Regions from separate parts of the Candidatus Synechococcus calcipolaris G9 genome, predicted to be linked through region 2. Evidence: predicted binding sites of a transcription regulator. Region 2 holds the regulator's gene; the other holds the start of a gene.

Region 1 (10,749 bases), 270 kb from region 2:
GGCTTATCAACAATGATGCATTCGGTGGTCAGCACCATGCCAGCGATGGAGGCGGCATTTTGCAAGGCCGAACGAGTCACTTTGGCGGGATCCACAATTCCGGCAGCAAACATATCCACATAGCTGCCTTTGGCGGCATCATAACCGACGTTGAAGTCTTTTTCCTTCACCCGCTCGGAAATGATCGCACCGTTTTGGCCAGCATTTTCGGCAATGCGACGCAGGGGCGAGGTCAGGGCCCGCTCCACAATACCAGCACCGATGAGTTCTTCACCCGTTAGGTTGGCTTCTGCCCAGGTGGCTAGATCGGGGCCGAGGTGCGCCAATGTGGTGCCACCACCGGGAACAATCCCTTCTTCGACGGCAGCCTTGGTGGCATTAATGGCATCTTCGAGACGAAGTTTGCGATCTTTCATTTCCGTTTCTGTAGCTGCACCGACCTTAATGACGGCAACGCCACCGGCTAGTTTAGCCAAACGCTCTTGCAGCTTTTCCTTGTCGTAGCTGGAATCGGTCTCTTCCATCTGGCGACGGATTTGCTCACAGCGGGCTTTGACTTCCTTCTCGTTACCTTCGGCCACAATTGTGGTGTTGTCTTTGGTAATCGTGATCCGGCGGGCTTTGCCCAGCATTTCCAGCTTGGCGGTATCCAACTTGAGACCGGCATCTTCGGTAATCATTTGACCACCGGTGAGGACGGCAATATCCTCAAGCATGGCTTTACGGCGATCGCCAAAGCCAGGGGCCTTAACGGCGGCCACATTCAAGACACCCCGCAGACGATTCACCACTAGGGTTGCCAGGGCTTCTTTTTCAATGTCTTCGGCAATGATCACCAAGGGACGACCGGAACGGGCCACTTGCTCCAGCACAGGAACCAGATCCTGCACTAGGGTAATTTTCTTGTCGGTGATTAGAATGAACGGCTCATCTAAAATGGCTTCCATCCGCTCGGTGTCGGTGGCGAAGTAAGGGGAGATATAGCCCTTATCAAAGCGCATCCCTTCGGTGACTTCCAGTTCAGTGGTCATGGACTTGCCTTCTTCCAGGGAAATAACCCCTTCTTTGCCCACCTTATCCATGGCGGCCGCAATCATTTGACCCACTTCTTCGTCATTACCGGCAGAAATGGAAGCAACTTGGGCGATCGCCTTGGAATCTTCCACTTGCCGGGCATGGGCAGCAATTTTTTCCACCAGGTATTGGGTTGCCTTATCAATCCCCCGCTTCAGGGAAATGGGATTGGCACCCGCCGCTACATTGCGAAGACCTTCTTTGACCATGGCATGGGCAAGGACGGTGGCCGTGGTGGTTCCGTCTCCAGCCGCATCATTGGTTTTAGAGGCCGCCTGACGAATTAAGGCAACCCCAGTATTTTCAATGTGGTCTTCCAGTTCGATTTCCTTGGCAATGGTGACACCATCATTAATGATTTGAGGTGCGCCAAATTTCTTTTCTAGGACAACATTACGACCCTTGGGGCCGAGGGTTACTGCCACGGCTTCGGTAAGAATGTCCATGCCCTTTTCCAAGGCACGCCGGGCGTTTTCGTTGTAGATGATCCGCTTAGCCATAGTTCTGTATTCCTGTCTTAAAACATTGAATGGTGATTAATTGACCTAACAATTGACCGAAAAGTGACATCATCTAAACTGTGACATCACCGCTTCGACTAGAAATCCTAGACAACGATCGCCAAGATGTCTTTTTCCGAAAGCAAAACGTACTCATCGCCAGCAAGCTTGACCTCGGTGCCAGCATATTTGGAGTAGAGAACCTTGTCGCCCACTTTTACATCCATGGGCTGGCGGCTGCCATCATCATTGATTTTGCCGGGGCCAGTGGCGGTGACTTCGCCCACCTGGGGTTTTTCCCGAGCATTATCCGGTAGTAGAATCCCACCGGCGGTTTTTTCTTCGCTTTCGCTAACTTTTACAAAGATGCGATCGCCCAAGGGCTTCACAGTCGAAACACTTAGAGATACGGCTGCCATAGCGTACTGATCTCCCATTTGAAGGTTATTGTGGTTATTGAACTCTCGCCTAAACCCCTGAAAATTCACTCATTCAGGAGAAACGAGAGACTGGTAAAGTGGTTAAAGAGGATTCTAGAAACCGACAAATTCCCGTAGCTTGTCTGGTTTTAGCACTCCCAACCCCTGAGTGCTAATGTACCGGTAATCAGAATCCCTTGGCAATTCCCCGCCGAGTACGGTTTACCGAACGAATTGGACAAACTTAGCTCCCCGGTGTTTGCTAATCCACATTTTGCTCGGTGTTGTTAGCTTGTTAGGTGTTGTTAGCTATGGCGATCGCCTCAACCAACCCCACCACGGGGGAACTTCTCAAGACCTATGCGCCCCTCAATGATGGGGAAATTGAGACCTGTCTCGCCAAGGCTGCAACCGCCTTTGCCAGCTACCGCAAAACCGCCTTTGACCAACGGGCGGGTTGGCTCCTGAAGGTGAGCGATCGCCTCAAACAGGATCGGGAACGGTGCGCCCAGATGATGACTCTAGAGATGGGAAAGCCCATCACCGAAGCGATCGCCGAAGTAGAAAAATCCGCTTGGGTCTGTCGCTACTACGCGGAACATGGGGCCCAGTTTTTAGCTGATGAACTCGTAGACACTGATGCCAGCCAAAGTTTTATCCGCTACCAACCCCTAGGCCCGATCCTGGCGGTGATGCCCTGGAATTTTCCCTTTTGGCAAGTCTTTCGGTTTGCGGCTCCGGCCCTGATGGCGGGCAATGTGGGCTTACTCAAGCACGCATCCAATGTACCCCAATGTGCCCTGGCGATCGCCGAGATTTTTGCTGAGGCAGGGTTTGCCGATGGTGTTTTTCAAACCTTACTCATTCCCGCTAGCCGGGTGGCTCCCTTGATGGCCGACCCACGGATTAAGGCAGCGACCCTAACGGGCAGTGAACCGGCAGGGATGAGTCTTGCCCAAGCGGCGGGTCAACAGATCAAAAAAACCGTCCTAGAACTGGGGGGCAGTGATCCCTGTATTGTCTTAGACAGTGCGGATATAGGGGCAGCTGTCACCACCGGCCTCAAATCCCGGATGATCAACAACGGCCAATCCTGTATTGCCGCCAAGCGATTTATTGTCCAAGCCTCAATTTACGATGAATTTGCCGAGCAACTGATTCACCAAATGCAGGGCTGGAACCTAGGGAACCCCCTCAACCCGGAAACCCAACTGGGGCCCCTCGCCACCCAGGGTATCTTAGACGAGTTAGGCCAACAGGTGGAACAGGCGATCGCCCAGGGGGCAACCCTTCACTGTGGGGGGCAAGTTTTGCAAGGAACCGCAGCCCTACTCCCCGAATTACGCCAGGGTTACTTTTATCCGCCCACCCTTTTAAGTGATATTGGCCCAGAGCATCCCGCCTTTAGCCAGGAGTTTTTTGGCCCCGTCGCCCTACTGTTTCGGGTCAATACCCTGGATGACGCGATTCAACTGGCCAATGCCACTCCCTTTGGCCTAGGGGCGAGTGCCTGGACAACGGATCCCCACCAACGCGATCGCCTCCTGGATGAACTGGAGGCCGGAGCCGTATTCATCAATGGCTTGGTCAAGTCCGATCCCCGTTTACCCTTTGGCGGCATTAAGCGATCGGGCTACGGCCGCGAATTGGGGCGAGTGGGCATCCAGGAATTTGTTAACTTAAAGACCGTCTGGATCGCCTAATCAAAGATTCAGGACTCAGGGTTTGTTTTTTACCCTGGGTCTGCTGCTATAATTGTGGATTGTGTAAATTAATTGACACCGAAAACCCTTGGCAAACGTAGTTGTAGTTGGCGCCCAGTGGGGCGATGAAGGCAAAGGCAAGATTACCGATCTCCTGAGCAAATCAGCAGATGTCGTCGTCCGCTACCAGGGTGGAGTCAATGCTGGGCATACAGTTGTCGTAAAGGATCAAACCTTAAAGCTGCATCTGATTCCCTCTGGCATTCTCTACCCAGAAACAGAATGTATTATTGGTACCGGCACGGTCATTGATCCAAAAGTCCTTCTCGAGGAAATTGATCAACTGGAGGCCCTGAGCGTTAGCATCAATAACTTGATGATTGCGGAAACGGCCCACCTAACCATGCCCTACCATCGCATGATCGATCTGGCCTCAGAGGAACGGCGGGGTAGTCATCGCATTGGCACCACCGGGCGGGGTATTGGCCCGACCTATGCAGACAAGTCAGAGCGTACGGGCCTGCGGGTTCTCGATTTACTGGATGCCGATCAGTTGGCGGCCAAGGTCGAATGGGCGATCGCTTACAAGAATGTTCTTTTAGAGAAGTTCTACAACCTAAAGCCCCTAGACCCAGAACCAATTATCCAGGAATACCTAGGCTACGCCGATCGCCTGCGTCCCCATGTCGTGGATGGCTCCTTGCGAATTTATAAAGCCATTCGGGAGAAGCGAAACATTTTGTTTGAGGGGGCTCAGGGAACACTCCTAGACTTAGATCACGGAACCTACCCCTACGTCACCTCCTCTAACCCCGTGGCGGGTGGGGCCTGTGTTGGTGCTGGAGTGGGCCCCACCATGATCGATCGCGTCATTGGCGTGGCCAAAGCCTATACCACCCGTGTGGGGGAAGGGCCCTTTCCCACGGAGCTTTTGGATGAGACAGGAGAGCGACTAGGGGATCGGGGGGCCGAGTTTGGCACAACAACGGGGCGGCCCCGTCGCTGCGGTTGGTTTGATGCGGTAATTGGCCGCTATGCCGTGCGGATCAACGGCTTGGACTGTGTAGCTATTACCAAGCTAGATGTTTTAGACGAATTGGACGAGATCAAGGTCTGCGTTGCCTACAACATCGATGGCGATCGCTGCGAAGATTTCCCCAGCAATGCCCTGCACTTTGCCCGCTGTCAACCTATCTATGAGACCTTACCGGGCTGGAAACAGTCCACCAGTCATTGTCGTTCCTTAGAAGATCTGCCCGCCGCCGCCCTCAACTACCTCAAGTTTTTAGCGGAAATCATGTCCGTCCCCATTGCCATTGTTTCCCTAGGAGCCGAGCGGAACCAGACGATCATTGTCGAGGATCCTATTCATGGCCCCAAGCGGGCCTTGCTCTACCACAATGGCAGTGATGTTCCGCCCACCTTGAGCTAATTTCACGTTTGATTTTTCCCTTTTTACCTACGTTTTTTCAGGAGTTTTCCATGGCTACCCCCTTAACCATTGAATGTCATCTGCGCCCAGCGGACAGTAAGCCCAATGCCCTGCGCCAATCGGGACAAATTCCCGCCGTTCTCTATGGGCATAACGGCAATGAGTCCGTGAACTTGATCGTGGAAAGCCGGGTTGCCGGATTCCTGGTTCGGGATGCCTTTGTCGGCAAGACCCCCATTGAAGTATCCGTGCCGGACTTACCGTGGCAGGGAACCGCTGTTCTGCAAGAAGTTCAGGCCCACCCCGCCCGAGACACCCTCTACCATCTCAGCTTTTTCGTCAAGAAGCCTTAGGCTAAATTTGAGGACGGAATTTTCGGCGGGGCGATCGCTGGGTTGAGGTTAATCCTTCTAGGGTTATCGCCCCCCTGAAGGATTAATGGGTGGCCCACCTTGGCCCCGCAGTTGCTCACCCATAGCCCGCCCCTGCACGCCCCGACCTTGACCTTGCATTTGTCCCCAAGTACGCATTTGTTCACCCATGGCCTGCCCCTGAGCACCCCTTGCTTGGCCTTGTCCACCCATCTGTTGACCCACGCCAGGGCCGCCCGGGATTCCTCCTGATTGGGGGCCACGTCCTTGAGGGCTAACCGGATTTTGGGCTAGGGCTAAGGGAGAGAGCAAGAACAGTGTTGGAACGGTAATCAATAAGTCATGGATTCGCATAGGAACAACCTTGCAAAACTTGCAAAAAACGTCTGGCAAAGAAATTTGATCTAGATGAAAATTTGGTGCAGATGAATATGCTACTATCCTAGCGATTTTAACCTCAGAGATCCGGCCCCGTACCCCACTTCAGGACAATAAACCGAGATTGCCATGATACCCCTTAAAGGTTTTTACCGACTGAGCTTAGCCTGTCTGCTGGCTCTAATTATTTATTTTGGCTGGAGCGCGCCTGCCCATGCCCTAGGGGGTGAACTGCCCCCCCTGGATACCCCTGCACCAGAATTTAACCTGCCTACCCATAGGGGGGATGGCTCGGTATCTCTAGCGGATTACCGGGGGAAATGGCTCGTTGTGTATTTTTATCCGAAAGACTTTACCTCCGGCTGCACCTTAGAAGCCCAACGATTTCAGCGGGATTTAGACCAGTTCCATCAGCGAAATACCGAAGTGATTGGTATCAGTGCCGACTCCATTGATTCCCATGCCGAATTTTGTGATTCCGAAGGCTTGACCTTTCCCCTCCTCTCCGATACCACGGGTGAAGTGAGTAAGGCCTACGGCTCCTGGTTGGGATTTATTTCTCTCCGCCATAGTTTTATTATCGACCCCGACGGCATTCTCCGCGATCGCTATGTAAAAGTCAGTCCAGCGATTCATTCCCAAGAGGTGTTAACTCGCCTAGATGAGCTTCAACGGGCTGGATAGCTGCCATTCCAGAGGGGACGATGGATGAACTGGCAGATCGATGTAGCCTTGTGGGATTTGTAAGCACTTGCTAAAATGATTAAGTGTATGGGGTGTAGCAATGTATCTGTGCCTATGATCTGTAAAGGTAATTTTTTGATATTGCACAGTACCATTTCTGGTTGCACCATCCTTTACTGCTGCGTGGATTGAAGCTTATATGTCTTCACTAACGTTGACGTTTGTTGCACCGCAGTGGAATACCCTTAGTTTTACCTCAACTCTTTTCCTGAAGCCTATTTTAGACCTACTCCTCAGGGATGTACCTCCCTGCTGTCAGGATGAGTTGCGTCTAGGCTTACAAGAAGCTCTGGTCAATGCCTCCCACCATGGAAATGAGTTAAACCCAGACAAGGTTGTACTGGTGCGCTATTCAATGGTTGAACATCAATGTTGGTGGGTGATTACCGATCAAGGTATGGGGTTTTCACCACCGCGGTATATTTGCTCTGCCGTTGATGATCTACTACCGGAGGCTGAGGCCGAATCAGGCCGGGGCCTCTTTTTAATCTATGAAATCTTTGATGAAGTCTACTGGAATGGCCCGGGCACTGAGTTGAGCCTGTGTAAAGATCTAGAGCGGTATCTGCAAGGATTGTAATGGCATTTAATTTAGCCTAAGAGGGGCAATTAATCCTCGTCCTAGTTATGTCACCATGGGGGCGAGACGTCCGAGGAGGGTTAGGTGTATGGTATCAATCGCCCGTAAGAATTTATTTGAAGATTTACCACGATTTATGGTGGCCCAAGCAGGGATTATGTTTGCGGTCAGTCTAGTGACGATTCAAACGGGCTTACTGGAAGGTTTTGGCCGCTCCTCCACCCTCTTGATTGATCGATCAAAGGCAGATATTTGGGTGGCTTCCAAGGAAATTCGCTATTTAGATCTCACCCTACCCATTGACTATGAGCGGTTGAACGAAGCGGCGGCGGTGGAAGGGGTTGAACTGGCTGAGGCCCTAGTTCTCCGGGGAGCAATTTGGCAGCAGTCCACCGATGGCGAGATTGATCCGGTGCGGGTAGTGGGCTTTGATTCTGGGGGTGAACTCTTCCAGCCTTGGGCTGTTCAGTCCGGCCAGGTGAGTGAATTAGACGAATCCTATGGGGTGATGATTGATCGGGTGGATCAACGCAATCTGAATATTACCGGCATTGGTGATACCGCCGGGCTAAATGATTATCCGGCGATCGTTAAGGGGTTTACCCAGGGAATTCGTTCCATTGTCACCAGTCCCTACGTATTTACATCCCTAGAAAATGCCAACCTCTACCTTAACTTTCCCCGATTTGATGATGCTGATCCACCGGAGTTTGCACCTAGTCTGAATCCAGAAACGCCCATTCAGTTTATTTTGATTCGTGTGGATGCGGATTACGATCTCGAAACGGTGCGCCAGGATTTACAATTGACTCTTCCCGATCAGCGGATCATGACCACCGCAGAACTCTCCCAGTTGACCCGTGCCTATTGGCGTAGTAGTACGGGGGTCGGATTTATTTTAGGTCTGGGGGCCATTGTCGGCATTATTGTCGGCACGGTGATTGTGGGACAAATTCTTTACTCCTCCGTCTCCGATCGCCTCCAAGAGTACGGCACCCTAAAAGCTATGGGGGCCTCGGATTGGTATCTATACCGCATTATTATTGAGCAGGCCCTCTGGATGGCCATTATGGGCTATATCCCTGGTTTAATTCTCTCCCTGACTGTGGGGGCCTGGACCATGGAAACCCGGGCGATCCGCATCTTAATCACCCCAGAGACCGCGGCAACGGTCTTCACCGTAACCGTAACGATGTGTACCGGGGCGGCCCTATTTGCCATTCAGAAAGTCACCCACCTGGACCCCGCCATTGTGTTTAAGTCCTAGGAAATTCTAGGTTTGAGATGTTTTTCGCCAAGATCGGCGTGGAAGCGTTACCTTGGGATTCAATACCGGATTATTCAGGGAGGAGCCTGTTATCGTTAAATTAGCTAAACCCCCCCTAACTACTCCCATTCCTACGGCCAGTGCCTCGGTCTATCAAGATACCTGGTTGGATCGCCTTTGTATTTACATCCTGAAAGCTCAAATCAGTCGAGTGATTGGCCAAAAAACAAGTTTGCCGGGGTATGAGGGATTTGTGGCTCTGTCCAAGCAGGTGATGATTGGTCGGGATACTCAAGAGCAGCAGGCAGCGATCGCCCATGTACTCCGTTCAACCATTCCCCCTTGGATGACTCGCCCTATTCGCCGTCTGTTTCAGCCAAATCGCTGGGTCTGTGAAACCAATGCCTGGTTTGCAACGGTTTTATTTCAGTGGTTGGTGGGCCCCTGCGATCGCCATAGTGTGGATATTGTGGATCAAACAGGTCAGACCCACCAGCAAAACAGTGGGGTTCATATTCAGAAATGCCGCTACTTAGAACAAAGTCAATGTGTTGGCCTCTGTATTAACCTCTGTAAAGTTCCCACCCAGACCTTTTTCAGCGAAGAGTTGGGGATTCCCCTCACCCTCACCCCCAATTTTGAGGACTTCAGTTGTGAAATGGTCTTTGGTCAACAGCCACCGCCCCTGGAAACGGAACCGGCCTACCATCAGCCCTGTATTGCCCAAACCCATGGCTCTTCCCCATGTCCCAAGGTGCGGTAATTATTTTGCAGGGATTATAATTAATCAATTGGGGAGACAATCCCAAGGACAGTTTGATAACTGCCTCTGCATAGAGATGGGGGCCGGTGGGTAAGTTTTATAGTGTCATAAGACGCGATCGGGCCAAAGATTGACTAGAGATTTAGTAGTGAGGGTGTGAGGTTCATGCCTAAGTTCAAATATTTATCGTTGCAACTGGCTGCGGGTTTAACGGCCAGCTTCCTGGCTAGTTGTGGGTTTTTGGTGAGTGAAACCGAGGTAGTGGTTCCGCCGCCACCCCCACCGCCCCCTGCGCCAACCCCCGTTACCGCCGCCCCTGCACCCCTCCTAGAGAGCTTGGCCAAGCCGACGCAGCCGGAAGCGCGCTTGAGTACCCTGAAGCCGGGAGAACAGGTGGGCCGGGCCAATCCCTTTGAACCAGTGAGTACAGGAGAGGAGGGGACAGCCATTCTCAGCAGTAGTGATGTGCCCCTATTACGGCCGGGAACCTACCGCTCGCCGGAAGAAATTAGTGCCAGCCTCAGAAATATCCGCACAGCGATCGCCGCGAGTCCAGGAGGTATTGTAGGTGGCCCCGGTGGTACCATCGCGCCACCGCCCCCGCCGCCAACCCCCACCGAGGCCCAGGGGGTGCGTGTCTTTGGAGTAGCGGCCATTAATGGCATCACCCGTGCCGTCGTCCGGGCTCCAAACGAATCCGTGACCCGTACCGTTCAGGTGGGAGATACCTTAGGCGGTGGAGTGCGGGTTACGGCCATTGAAGCCTATCGCACCGATCCGGTGGTTGTGCTGGAGCAGTATGGGCAAACGGTGCGGATTAGTGTGGGCCAATCTCCGGTGTCCCAAGGTGATGCCCCCCCTGTGCTGTAGTGCCTTTTCGACCTTTTGATCGATCTCTTTGTCTAGTGTAGGTTCCCAATTTTTTCGGTATAATCCTTAGCAGAATGGCTGTGTAAATAACGCCAATATCCCCCATACCCTAGGTTTTATGACAACCTCAGCATCTGCATCAACGCTATCTCCAGACCAGTCATCGGTGTGGATTAAGGGTCTACTTAGTGTGGCCTGGGCCGACGGTCACTTTGACCCTGAGGAGCAAAAACTGATCACGGATTTGATTCAGGATGAAATTGCACCGGAGTTTTCCCTTAGCTCCTTTGAACCCGTTAAGGATGAGGAACTGATTGCGGCCCTGGGCGGCGATCGCGATCTGGCGGAAAACTTTATCCGAACAGCGGTGATGGTGGGGTTAGCCAACGGCATTTACTCCCAGGCAGAGGATGCGGAGTTACAGCGGTTTTGTCGGGCCCTAGGTTTACAAATTGATGCCCTCGATGCCCTGCAACACACCTTAGATGGCCACCACGATGAGGCGATGAAGTCGGGGGATGCGGATCTCCTCAAGCCCATGCGTCAATGGCTCGATGGCATGGATGTCAAGGATGCAAAGGTTGCCCGTTTCCTCTGTCGCTTAATTCCGCCCCAATGTCCCTTTGAGCGAGATGTTACTCTGTTTGG
Region 2 (10,749 bases):
CCAATTGAGCGAAGCCATTCTCCGGGAGGCAGATCTAACCCTAGCGGATCTAACCCTAGCGGAGTTAGAGCGGGCCAACTTAACCCGAGCGAACCTGACGGAGGCCTACCTGCGGGGCGCAGACCTAGCCGATGCCGTTCTCCGGGAAGCCCAACTGCCCCAAGCCAACCTGCGGGGGTCTAATCTCAGCAATACTGACCTACAGCAAACTAATCTAGAGCGGGCTATTCTGATTGGGGCCAATCTGCGGGGAGCCCGTTTAGAGGAAGCCAATCTACGCCAAGCCTCGTTCAAAGAAGCGAATCTACGCCATGCCTGCCTAGATAAAGCCAATTTAGTGGGGGCAGATCTGCGGGGTGTTAGTCTGGCGCGATCGCTCCTGCGGGGGGCCGATCTCAGTGATGCAATTTTGATTGGAGCCAATCTGATGGGGGCTAACCTGAGTGATGCTACGCTGCGGGGAGCCAATCTCATTGAGGCAATTTTGACCGGAGCGAGTATGTCTGGGGTTGATTTGACCGGTGTTGATCTGAGCCAAGCCGTCATGCCCGATGGGGTACTATCGGATATTTAAGACAAGTACTTAAGACGGATATGTAGGAGCTAAAACCCATTGGTGTCACCTCTCTCGTCCCGATCTCAGCCCCTAGGTCTGTCTAGGGTGGGTTGGATATTCCATCTAGCTTTAGTGTTGATTTTAACCCTGAGTTGGCTGCACGTCACCCAAGGGGCCTGGATGTGGCTCCTGGGTAGGGTGGCGGCAGGTTGGCCAAGTCCGTTGGGAATCCTGATCCTAGGTTCAGTCCTTGGCGGGGTAATCTATGGTGTACGATTTCTGGGTTGGCGATTTAGACTGGTCGCACTAGCACCTCGGCCTCTTCCGTTCCTATTCATGGTGGGCATGGCGATCGCCACGGTGGTAGAGCCATACCTTTTAGCCTTGCCCCAATTAGCTGCCGTATTTTGGTTAATGAGTGCCTACGGGTTCCTAGGCTTAGTGATCTCTAAGGAGCGTTGGCAGCGGGGATTGAGTTTCGGTATTTTGGCGGCGGTGATCCTTCCCTTTAGCCTAGATATGAATGTGGGATTGGGGTTTCCCCTGCGGCTGTGGACAGCAAATACGGTCGCCCATCTCTTTAGCCAACTGGGTGGGACAGTGATCACCTCCCAGGATATTGTGGTACTGGAAAATACCTTTGCTCAGGTGGACTTGCCCTGTAGTGGTCTCAAGGGGTTGGGAGTGGGCTTTATTTTTTTCCTGCTGATCACTTGTGTAGAGCGGTGTTCCATGGGTATAGGTTGGCTCTTGGTCTGCCTAACCCAGGGATTACTCCTAATAGTTGCCAATGTGGGACGGGTGGCTATTTTGGTATTTTTGGGAGCAATCCACCAAGAACGTTTGGCGGCAATTCTCCATGTGCCCTTGGGGGTGATCGGCTTTATCACCTGTCTGTTGGTTACCTGGGTTCTACTGCGTTGTTTGCCAAAAATAGAACTGAAAACAGTACCAAAAACAGATAGGTATCCTGCCCCTAGGACAGAAAAGGACGGGCGATCGCCCCTAGGTATCTCTCCATGGCCCTTGGGAATGGCCACCCTTGTTTTTCTGGTTTTGATGGGACTTCCTCCGGCTTCCCTCGGCACAACAGGTTTAGCTGATTTGCACCATCTCCCTTGGCCAGCCTCCCTGGAGCGGCAAGTCCTGGCCCTTTCTCCCCTAGAAGAAACCTTTTTTGCCCAGATACCGGGAACGATTGTTACCAAGGAAGCCTTTGCACAGGGAGACATCTCAGGCACATTTTTAGTGGTGGGTAGTTCCTCCTGGCGATCGCACCACGCGCCAGAGCAATGTTTTCAGGGGAATGGGTTTCAGTTAACCTCCCTGACGGAAACGACTCTGGGGCCCAATTTGCCGGTACATTGGTTGACCTTAAATGGGGGAGCGCAAACGGCAGCCTATTGGTTTCAATCACCCCAGCGGATTACACCCCACTACCTGGATCGTTTTTGGGCCAGTCTTGGGCGATCGCCGGCCAACTCTTGGCTGATGGTGTCGATCCTATTTGATCCCGGGTATCCAGCCACGGATCCCCAGATCCAGGATTTAGCCCAAACGATCCAAGAAACCCTTCAGTCCGCTTGGCAGGAGTCCTCCCATGGGTAGGTGGTTTTGGCAACGTTTACTGGCGACCGCCTTTAGTGTATTTTTCTGGATTTTTAATGCCACATTGCTGCTGGTGGCCCTCATTTGCTGGGTATTGCTCGGCCCGGAACTGGTAGTGGATTTTGCCAGGGGCCAACTGCCCTGGGATTTTATGGTTCCCTTTGTCGGATTTGTCGGGGCACCGGCGATCGCCACGGTGGTTCGATTTCGACAGCGACAGAAAACATCCCTTCGCCTGTTTCATCTTTTTTATGGCATTGAACTTCCCCTGATTATCCTGGGGCTGGTGCGCTTTTTAATGCTGCGGCAATTGGTTCCGGCCACGGGATTTATGCTGGTGTCCTTACTGCTGGGCATTAGTGCCTATGGCTACCTTTGCTGGTTGGAGGATCGCGCCCCCTCGCCCTGGCAAAGACGTTTCCAGAAGATCAGTCAGGCTTTTTTAGTGATTCCAGGGGTTTATTTACTGGCCCTTGCCAGTTTTTATATGCTGCCGATTCTTGGGGCGATCGCCCTTCATTTTCAGGAGATCGTCATCACCCTGCCTTTTTTGCTGCCGGTTAGTCCCTTTATTCTTTTGGTTTTAGGGCTACTGTCCATGCCTGTGGGCACGGGGGGACTTTATCTATACCACTGGAGTCAAGGTTGGCGTTCCCAGGCGCAGCCATGGTACAGGTATCTAGGGGGGACAGCGATTCTGGTAGCGGTTTGGCTGAGTTTATTTTGGGGACTACAACAACAGCCCCAGGTTCAAGCCTTTCAGTTGTTAGAGCAACCGCCCCAAACCCAAGAGGAGCAGGTTGCCCTTTTAGACCAGTCGAATTTGATTCGGCGGGGGTTACTCAATGCCTATTTAATGCCCTATCGCTATCTGGGAGTAGCCCAAAGTAATGGCACAATTTACTATATCTATCGAGATAACCTCAACTTCAGCGAAGAAGACAGTTTAACCCTGCAAAAACTCCACAATCAACTCCTGTCTCCCTTTTTTGCCCAAGGGCCCCCTTTTGGCTCCGGCGATCGCACCGGTCTATCCAGCTATACCCAGGAAGCGGCGGCCCTCTATGCCAGCTTTTTCGATCACCCGATTCTCCGGGCCGAAGAACAGGCCATTACCGCTGCCCTCGAATCAACCTTTGAACGCCGATCTGCTAAAGCCAGCCTCGCGGATATTAACCAAGAAAAGGTTCTCCTGGCCAATCAAGACGTGACGCTGAACCCCCAGGGAGATTGGGCAGAAATTACGATCCACGAGGTCTATCAAAACCAAACGGCGGAACCCCTTGAAATTCTCTACTACTTCACCTTGCCAGAAAGTGCGGTGATTACTGGTCTGTGGCTAGGGGATACCCCCAACCTGAGCGATCGCTATGTCTATCAAATTTCCCCCAGGGGAGCGGCCCAACGGGTCTATGCCAACCAAGTGGTACGGCAGGTGGATCCGGCCCTTTTAGAGCAGGTGGGGCCAGGCAATTATCGGTTGCGGGCCTTTCCCATTCCCCCAAGGGAACTAACCCCATCACTGGGGCGAACCGAGGTGAACACGGGCGATCGCCCTAGGGAAATGCACCTCTGGCTCACCTATCGTACCCTGGGGACGGCGGCGGGATGGCCCCTGCCCCAACTCAAGGAGCGGCGGAATATCTACTGGAATCGGCAAACCCAGCGGAATCTGAATACCCCTAAGGATCAATGGTTTGCCAAGACTATTCCCAATGCTCTGCCCAGTTCTGCACCCAATTCGGCCCATCCCCAAACCCATCAAATTCAATTAACGGATACCGTGGCGATCGCCGCCACCCCACTCCCAGATGGCCCCCCCACCCTGCCAGAGAATAAAACCTTTGCCTTGATTTTAGATACCTCCCGGAGTATGCAGGAGCAACAATCAGCCCTCCGTCAGGAATGGCAATGGTTAGCAGAGCACTTGGGCCCCAGCAATCGTTTTGATCTGTATCTGGCGCGGGCATCGGCCCTAGAGCCAGTCCGCCAGGATGATATTTCCCTGGCAGACCCACCCGACCTTCTGTTCTATGGCAGTCTCCAACCCATGGAAATGATTCAACAGTTTGTGGAACTACACCAAAACCAGGCCTATGATGCTATTTTTCTCGTCAGTGATGGTACGACCTACGAACTATCCCAAAACCTTGAGCCGGACTTAACCGTTGAGGCTCCCCTCTGGTTTGTTTCCCTAGGTGGACTCCCCATTGCCTTTGATGATCCGAGTCAGGAGATGCTGCAAAATAGTGGCGGCGGCGCAACCACAACCCTAGGAGAAGCGGTTCAACGTTGGCAGGTACAAGCTACCCCCTCCACCACCAATGCCGTAAATATTAATTGGGTCGATGGCTATCTTTGGCAACGGATCAACCTCAATGGTGCCGTACTATCCCCGTCCCCCCAGGGCGAATTAAGCAAAGGATTTATGCCCTTAGCGGCGCGACAATGGGTTCAATATTTGGGTCAACACCAACAGGCGCAAACTCAGGAACAGTTAGATGCTATTCATGAACTCGCCCAAACCTATTCCATGGTGACTCCCTACTCCTCCATGATTGTCCTAGTCAATGATCAACAACGCCAAGAGTTAGCTGCCGCAGAACAACAGGGCGATCGCTTTGACCGGGCCATTGAAGATCAGCAACCCCTTCAATCCCCTAATTTGGAAAGCTCCACCTCGGAACTTGCCCCAGATTCTATTATTAGCGGTGTTCCTGAACCCCCCTTGGTCATCCTAGTGGGCGCGGCAATTTGCCTGGGGATTGGTGGTATAGTCAACAGGCGAAGCTCCTAACCGTTCCAGATTGGGGTTTTACAATGCTTAGCACTAACCTATTTCGGTCAGCATGCCCTACGCCAAAATATTTGAACTGGCATTCTCATGACGGCTGTTCAGAAGGGGAATATCTAAATGCCTGTTAACTTTGATACCATCATCAGTACCTCAAGTTCTGAAGAAAACTTTTTGCAAATCTTTCAAGATGAGATCGCCCAACAAGCCCAGCTATTTCTTGAAGCTCATCGCACAATTTTAACAGCCTGCTACAGAAATCCAGGGCTTTCTCCTGCCCTGAAAGCTCATGCACCCGAAATGCTAGCTAAAGCTTGGTTGAAAAGGTATAGCGATAGCTATGAAAATCGAATTTCAAAAAGAATCTCACAACCACCAGGAACAGTCGCTGATCCAATTGTCAGTACAATCATCAATGCTCGATTGACAGGGCTAACAGCAGAGCATCTTGGGCAAATCAAATACGCCCACAGGCTATCAATGTCGGCAGAAAATATTCAAGGATTACTACTAGAGGAGTTTTTGGCTGAGCAACTTGCCGATTATGGTTGGTATTGCTGTTGGGGAGAATCCATTCGCCATGTAGATTTTTGCAATATCGATGGTTCTCTCTTACAGATCAAGAACCGTAGCAACTCAGAAAATAGTTCATCTTCCAGAGTGAGAATTAACCAGCCGATTGAAAAATGGTACAGAGTTGATGCCAGAACAGGTTTCTATCGATGGTCTTATTTTAACGAAAAGTACGAAACGGATCGATTCTCCGAAGAAAATTTTGTTGTTTTTGTTCGACAGGTTTTACTCAATAACCCAAATGCCTTAGCTGTAGAAACGAACAATCCTTGGCAAGATTTATCTGATCCATCAAACTAAGTTCAAAGATAACTGTTTTTCTGATGACTCTTCAAGATAACCAAAAGTATCAATTGACCAACTGACATCATCAGTCTTGTGGTATCGAGAATAGGGAAAATCTGAGTAAATGATCGGCACTTCGCCCTTTAAGTGAGTCAACAACATCCTAGCGATCGCTCTTCCTAAAGAGCAGGGTACTGCATTTCCAACTTGTCGATATTGATCGAGTAACGTACCTGTGATAATCCAATCATCGGGAAATTCTTGAATACGCTTATATTCCTCAATGCTGAGGGGTCTATCTTCTTCTGGATGTGCTAGATCGGTTGCAGGCATAGCTGGATGGGTTACTAACGTCGGGGCAGGTTTATCCCAAGCTAGCCTTCGGTAAAAACCAGTTTTTCCCCCTCCTGCATGATAAGAAGCCCCTAAAGCTTCTTGGTGCAACTCTTTCGGTAAATCCCGCCAATATTGCCCAGGCTTCAGAAGTCTGTAATATTTGAGCCGTTTTTCAGGAAACTTAACAAAATGGTGTCCATTTTTTGGAAGACCTTCCAACGCTTCTCGTAGAGTTCTCCATCTTGGAAGATCATATAAACTCTTCTCTGAGTGGGTCGGTGTGAGATAGGGAAGCTTTTTCCCATCACGACTACAAGCAAGAATAACCCTTTCCCGTTGTTGTGGCGATCCAAAATTAGCAGAGTTATATAGATTAAAAGAAATGCTATATCCTGCCTCTCTCAGCCTTTGCGTAATAAAGAGCAATGCACCTCCTCTTTGTTCATCCTGAGACAAGGTTGGGAAATTCCTCCCTCTCATTTCATGAGGTCTATGCTTCAACGGAGCGGACAATAATCCTCGAACATTTTCAATAACTGCAAATCTAGGTTTAAGTTCAGTGATTAAATCAATGAACGTCAAGAAAACATTGCCTCGCTCATCATTGAATCCTTGCCGCTTCCCTGCACTGCTAAAGGCTTGGCATGGCGGCCCGCCAACGATTACGTCAATCTCGTCAGTCGAACTCAATCCCGCTTTTTCTCGAATTTCTGTGGCCGAGTAATCCCTAATGTCCCCAATCAGTGCCACATCAGGTCGATTTATCTCAATGGTTTTTCGGGCGGCCGTGTCAATTTCGCAAGCAAGCAGCACTTGGATACCTTCCTTTTCTAGTCCCAAGTCCAAACCCATACAGCCAGAAAAAAAACTTAGGGCTTTGAGATCAGGCTTACTAAATGAGCGTCGCCCATGATCAGGAACACTTAAACTTTCATCTTCTCCCTTGATGCGGTAGTTCTGAACAGACTCTGATGCCACAATCCAACGACTGCTAATCCTCTCTCCGCTGATTTCGCCATACCGGAGCAACTGGCGAACATATTGCTCCGAGCAGTTTAGAATTTCAGAAGTTTCTTTCACAGAGAGGTATTGGTCAGCCATGATTTCGGATGCGAAACTAAAATCAGGTACCCATATTACTGCTGAAGCAGTACACTTACAAGCTTTGTGAACAAATGTTTTTATGCTGCCGTTGGGCCTAAAAGGGCGATCGCCCTATATCCCATTAATCCCATTAGTGTTGGTTAGGCTTCCCGATAAATACTCCGCTGCCGCCTCGACGATGGGAATAATCCGGCCGTAGGGCATACGGGTGGGGCCCAGGATGCCAATACTACCGACGGGGGTGTCACCGCGCTTATAACTGGAATAGACCAGGGTACAGGCCCGCATTGGCTCCAGGGGATTTTCCGCGCCAATGCGAATGGTGATCGGGGCATCGGGGGAATGGTAAATAAGGGGGTAGAGTTGATCTTGTTGATCCTCTAGGAGATGGATCAGCATTTGTACCTGTTGCAGGTGGGAGAACTCCGGCTGTTGTAGGACTTCTGAGAGACCACTCATGACAAGGGAGCCGCTGTCACTAAAGGGACTGGGTTCACTGAGTTCGACGAGTAGGTTTTGCAGTAGGCGGGCAAACTGTTGAAATTCCCGATCCATATCCTGCCAATCCAAGGTAGATAGATCCGCCAAAGAGCGGCCCTGGAGGTGGTGATTGAGAAAATTTGAGAGAACATTCAGGATGCGATCGAGCATAGCTTCATCGGGTTCAGCAGCGTCGGCAGCATCAGTATTTTGGAGTTGCTCTAGGGGAAGATCAAAAACAGCGGACTGGGTTTCATAGTTATCGGTAACAACAATGACCATGATCCGGGTCGGGGCGATCGCCACCAATTTGATGAAGCGAATCTGACGACCCAGGGTGGCGGGTAGGGTAATCAGGGTAATGCAGCCACTCAAGTCCGAGAGTAGTTGGGCAGCTTGGCGCAGGATGGTTTCTAGGCGATAGCGGCCCCACTCTAAATGACGATTTAAGAGATGCTCCACCTGTTGGGCAACGTCGGGAGCAGGCTGGACTAAATGATCAACATAGATACGATAGCCGGAGTCGGAGGGGATACGGCCCGCAGAGGTATGGGGTTGGTATAACAGGCCGCCTTTTTCCAGGACAGCCATAATATTGCGAATCGTGGCAGAACTAACATTTAGGTTGTATTCTCCTGCCAAGACCTTGGAGCCAACGGGTTCAGCGGTGGCAATGTAATGATTGATCGTTGCCCAGAGAACGTGTTTTTGCCGTTTATTGAGATGAATCTCCATACCTTCTAACATCCCAACCCTTTAGATGAGCAGATGGGCCAATGGCAGCCTATTTAATGAAACTTAATGCAACCTCACTCTAGCCAAAATTGCTGGGAGGTTCTCTTACTGTACATTTCTTTACGCATAAATATTTGCTTTGCCAACTTTACCAATTGAGTAAGCTCTTTAGCTTTTGCCGTAGTCGGGAAATGGCGTTGGGATACTCCGTATCATTTTCTTGGCTTAAATCCTGTTGATACTGAGATAGAATCTCTTGCCGCTCGGCGATCGCCTGGGCAACATCCTCCCCAAGGAAGGGATGCTCCGTGAGCAGTTGGGCAAATCCTTTTTGCTCAAGCATAAATAGCACCGTTTCGGCCATGGCTTTCATGGTGGTCGGATAGGGAACCCCTAACATCAGCGGAATTTCGCCAAAGTAATCCCCCGGTTCAAAGACAAACACGGGCACATTTTCGAGACGATTTTCCGAGAATGCCGCCACTTTACCCCCAAGGACAATACAAAACGTATTGGCCCGTTCCCCCTGCTGAAATAGCGTTTCTCCCTTGGCTAACTGCTTACGGCAGCCCATTTCAATCAGGGAGCGAAGTTGTAAATCATTTAAGCAATGAAAATAGCTAACGTTTTGTAGTAAGCTCCGTAAACTGGTCTGGGGGGCCCGGGGAAAGGCTGGAGGTGACGGTAATGGATCCGTTGATGGTTCTGTTCCTGGGTTGGGGGAGGCAGGTAATTTGGGTGGGTTCCGGTACCACAGATCCACCTGAGGAAAGGGAATTTCAATTCCATGTTGACGAAAAGTGTACTCAATTTTGAAATTCAAATCACTTCTAATCACAATGCGGCGATCGATGGCATCCACCCAAATCCACAGTTCAAAATCCAGGGAGGAGTCACCAAAGCCTTGGAAAATAACCCGTGGTGGCGGATCATGTAAGACATGGGGAGCAGAATGGGCCAGATTGAGGAGGACTTCCGTCACTAGCACCGGATCACTGCCGTAGGCCACACCAACGGGAAGATCAATGCGTCCATGACAATTACTGTAGTTCCAGTTGGTGACTTGATTATCCGCTAGATTCACATTGGGAACGAGAACCTCAGCCCCCTGAAAAGTACGAATGACGGTGGAACGAATCGAAATCTCGGAAATGTAGCCGGCAATCTGATCCATTTCAATAAAATCACCGACTTTGACTTTCCGCTCAATTAACAGAATCAGTCCACTGATCAGGTTACGGGTTACGTCCTGTAGACCAAAACCAATCCCTACTCCTAGACCCCCCACAATCACCGCTAGGGACGCTAAATCAATGCCCACTGCCTGGAGGACAATCACATAACCAAAGGCCCCAATGACAAAACTCATTAAGGTGGCGATCGCTTCTCGAGTTCCCGTATCTAAACGGAGTTTGATCAAAACATGCGTTTTCAGCATTCGTTTAATCATGCGGACTGCTAGGGTTACTAACAGGAGCAACACCAAGACTTCAACAATCCAACCCAGGGTTACGGTTTCTGTGCCTAGGGTAAATAGGGGTCGGTTAAAGGTTTCCTGGAGCCATTGCCAAATTCGAGCAGGGGTTTCCGTAATCAAAAAAAGGACATTTAACATAGAAAATTCAAAGAGTTCAACATTTATCTCAGGAGTCAATCTTCGGTGCTGCCTGGCGGGTTTTTGCTTGACGCTGTTGGATCATCCTATCAATGGATATTCGATTAAACCCATGACCGGCCAGCAAAATGAAAAAGACGAGGCAATAGACCAGTTGACTGGTGGCGGTTGTCCAGTTTTGCAACAATGTAATACCATACATCAACATTGCCATCAGAGAGAAACCCGCAATCAGGGCCGGGCGGGTGGCCAACCCCAGAGTGATACAAAAACCACTGATCAGTTCAATGATGGGCACAAATAGGGCAGGGCCCCAAACCAAGGCATCGGGCAAAAAGGAATCCGCCTCTCGGAAGAGTTCCACCATGGAGTCGGCAAACCCCGGAATATTTCCCAGGCGGACAAAACCATGATTAAAAAAGTTAAGACCCAGGACAATCCGCAGTAGGGTATAGGCTAAAACAATATCCCGTGGCCGCAATCTGGGTTGACCGAAACGTTGAGTCATTGTGGTGGCTCCCCCATATCGAATTTTTGTAAAGACTCGTCAGCTTCACTTTACCGCCTTCACTGAAGACGTAACATTTTGCCGGAGATCGCCGGCCACAAATGCCCAAATTAAGCTACACTTCTTAATGAGAATCTTTTGCATTGATCTTGTCA

Evidence for each region. Region 2 encodes HrcA, which represses chaperone genes, less so after heat shock. Its sites were predicted from a motif close to TTAGCACTCNNNNNNNNNGAGTGCTAA; they were not measured.
Region 1: a site for HrcA is predicted at 2,143-2,169, ahead of groES (co-chaperone GroES). Genes of this name have one in related genera too.

The regions. Positions count from the first base shown of each region.
Region 1 covers NZ_JAKKUT010000002.1:1,621,848-1,632,596, forward strand. Annotated here, with positions in the region: gene groL (chaperonin GroEL) at 1-1,574, opposite strand, end outside; gene groES (co-chaperone GroES) at 1,682-1,993, opposite strand; gene L3556_RS10800 (NAD-dependent succinate-semialdehyde dehydrogenase) at 2,305-3,696, shown strand; gene L3556_RS10805 (adenylosuccinate synthase) at 3,785-5,128, shown strand; gene rplY (50S ribosomal protein L25) at 5,179-5,481, shown strand; gene L3556_RS10815 (hypothetical protein) at 5,545-5,853, opposite strand; gene L3556_RS10820 (peroxiredoxin) at 6,007-6,561, shown strand; gene L3556_RS10825 (ATP-binding protein) at 6,761-7,201, shown strand; gene L3556_RS10830 (ABC transporter permease) at 7,290-8,468, shown strand; gene L3556_RS10835 (DUF4033 domain-containing protein) at 8,521-9,231, shown strand; gene L3556_RS10840 (hypothetical protein) at 9,397-10,101, shown strand; gene L3556_RS10845 (Mo-dependent nitrogenase C-terminal domain-containing protein) at 10,220-10,749, shown strand, end outside.
Region 2 covers NZ_JAKKUT010000002.1:1,893,718-1,904,466, forward strand. Annotated here, with positions in the region: gene L3556_RS12160 (pentapeptide repeat-containing protein) at 1-574, shown strand, start outside; gene xrtO (exosortase O) at 617-2,164, shown strand; gene L3556_RS12170 (TIGR02921 family PEP-CTERM protein) at 2,157-4,961, shown strand; gene L3556_RS12175 (SinI family restriction endonuclease) at 5,079-5,831, shown strand; gene L3556_RS12180 (DNA cytosine methyltransferase) at 5,823-7,253, opposite strand; gene hrcA (heat-inducible transcriptional repressor HrcA) at 7,368-8,471, opposite strand; gene L3556_RS12190 (mechanosensitive ion channel domain-containing protein) at 8,620-10,086, opposite strand; gene L3556_RS12195 (DoxX family protein) at 10,115-10,594, opposite strand.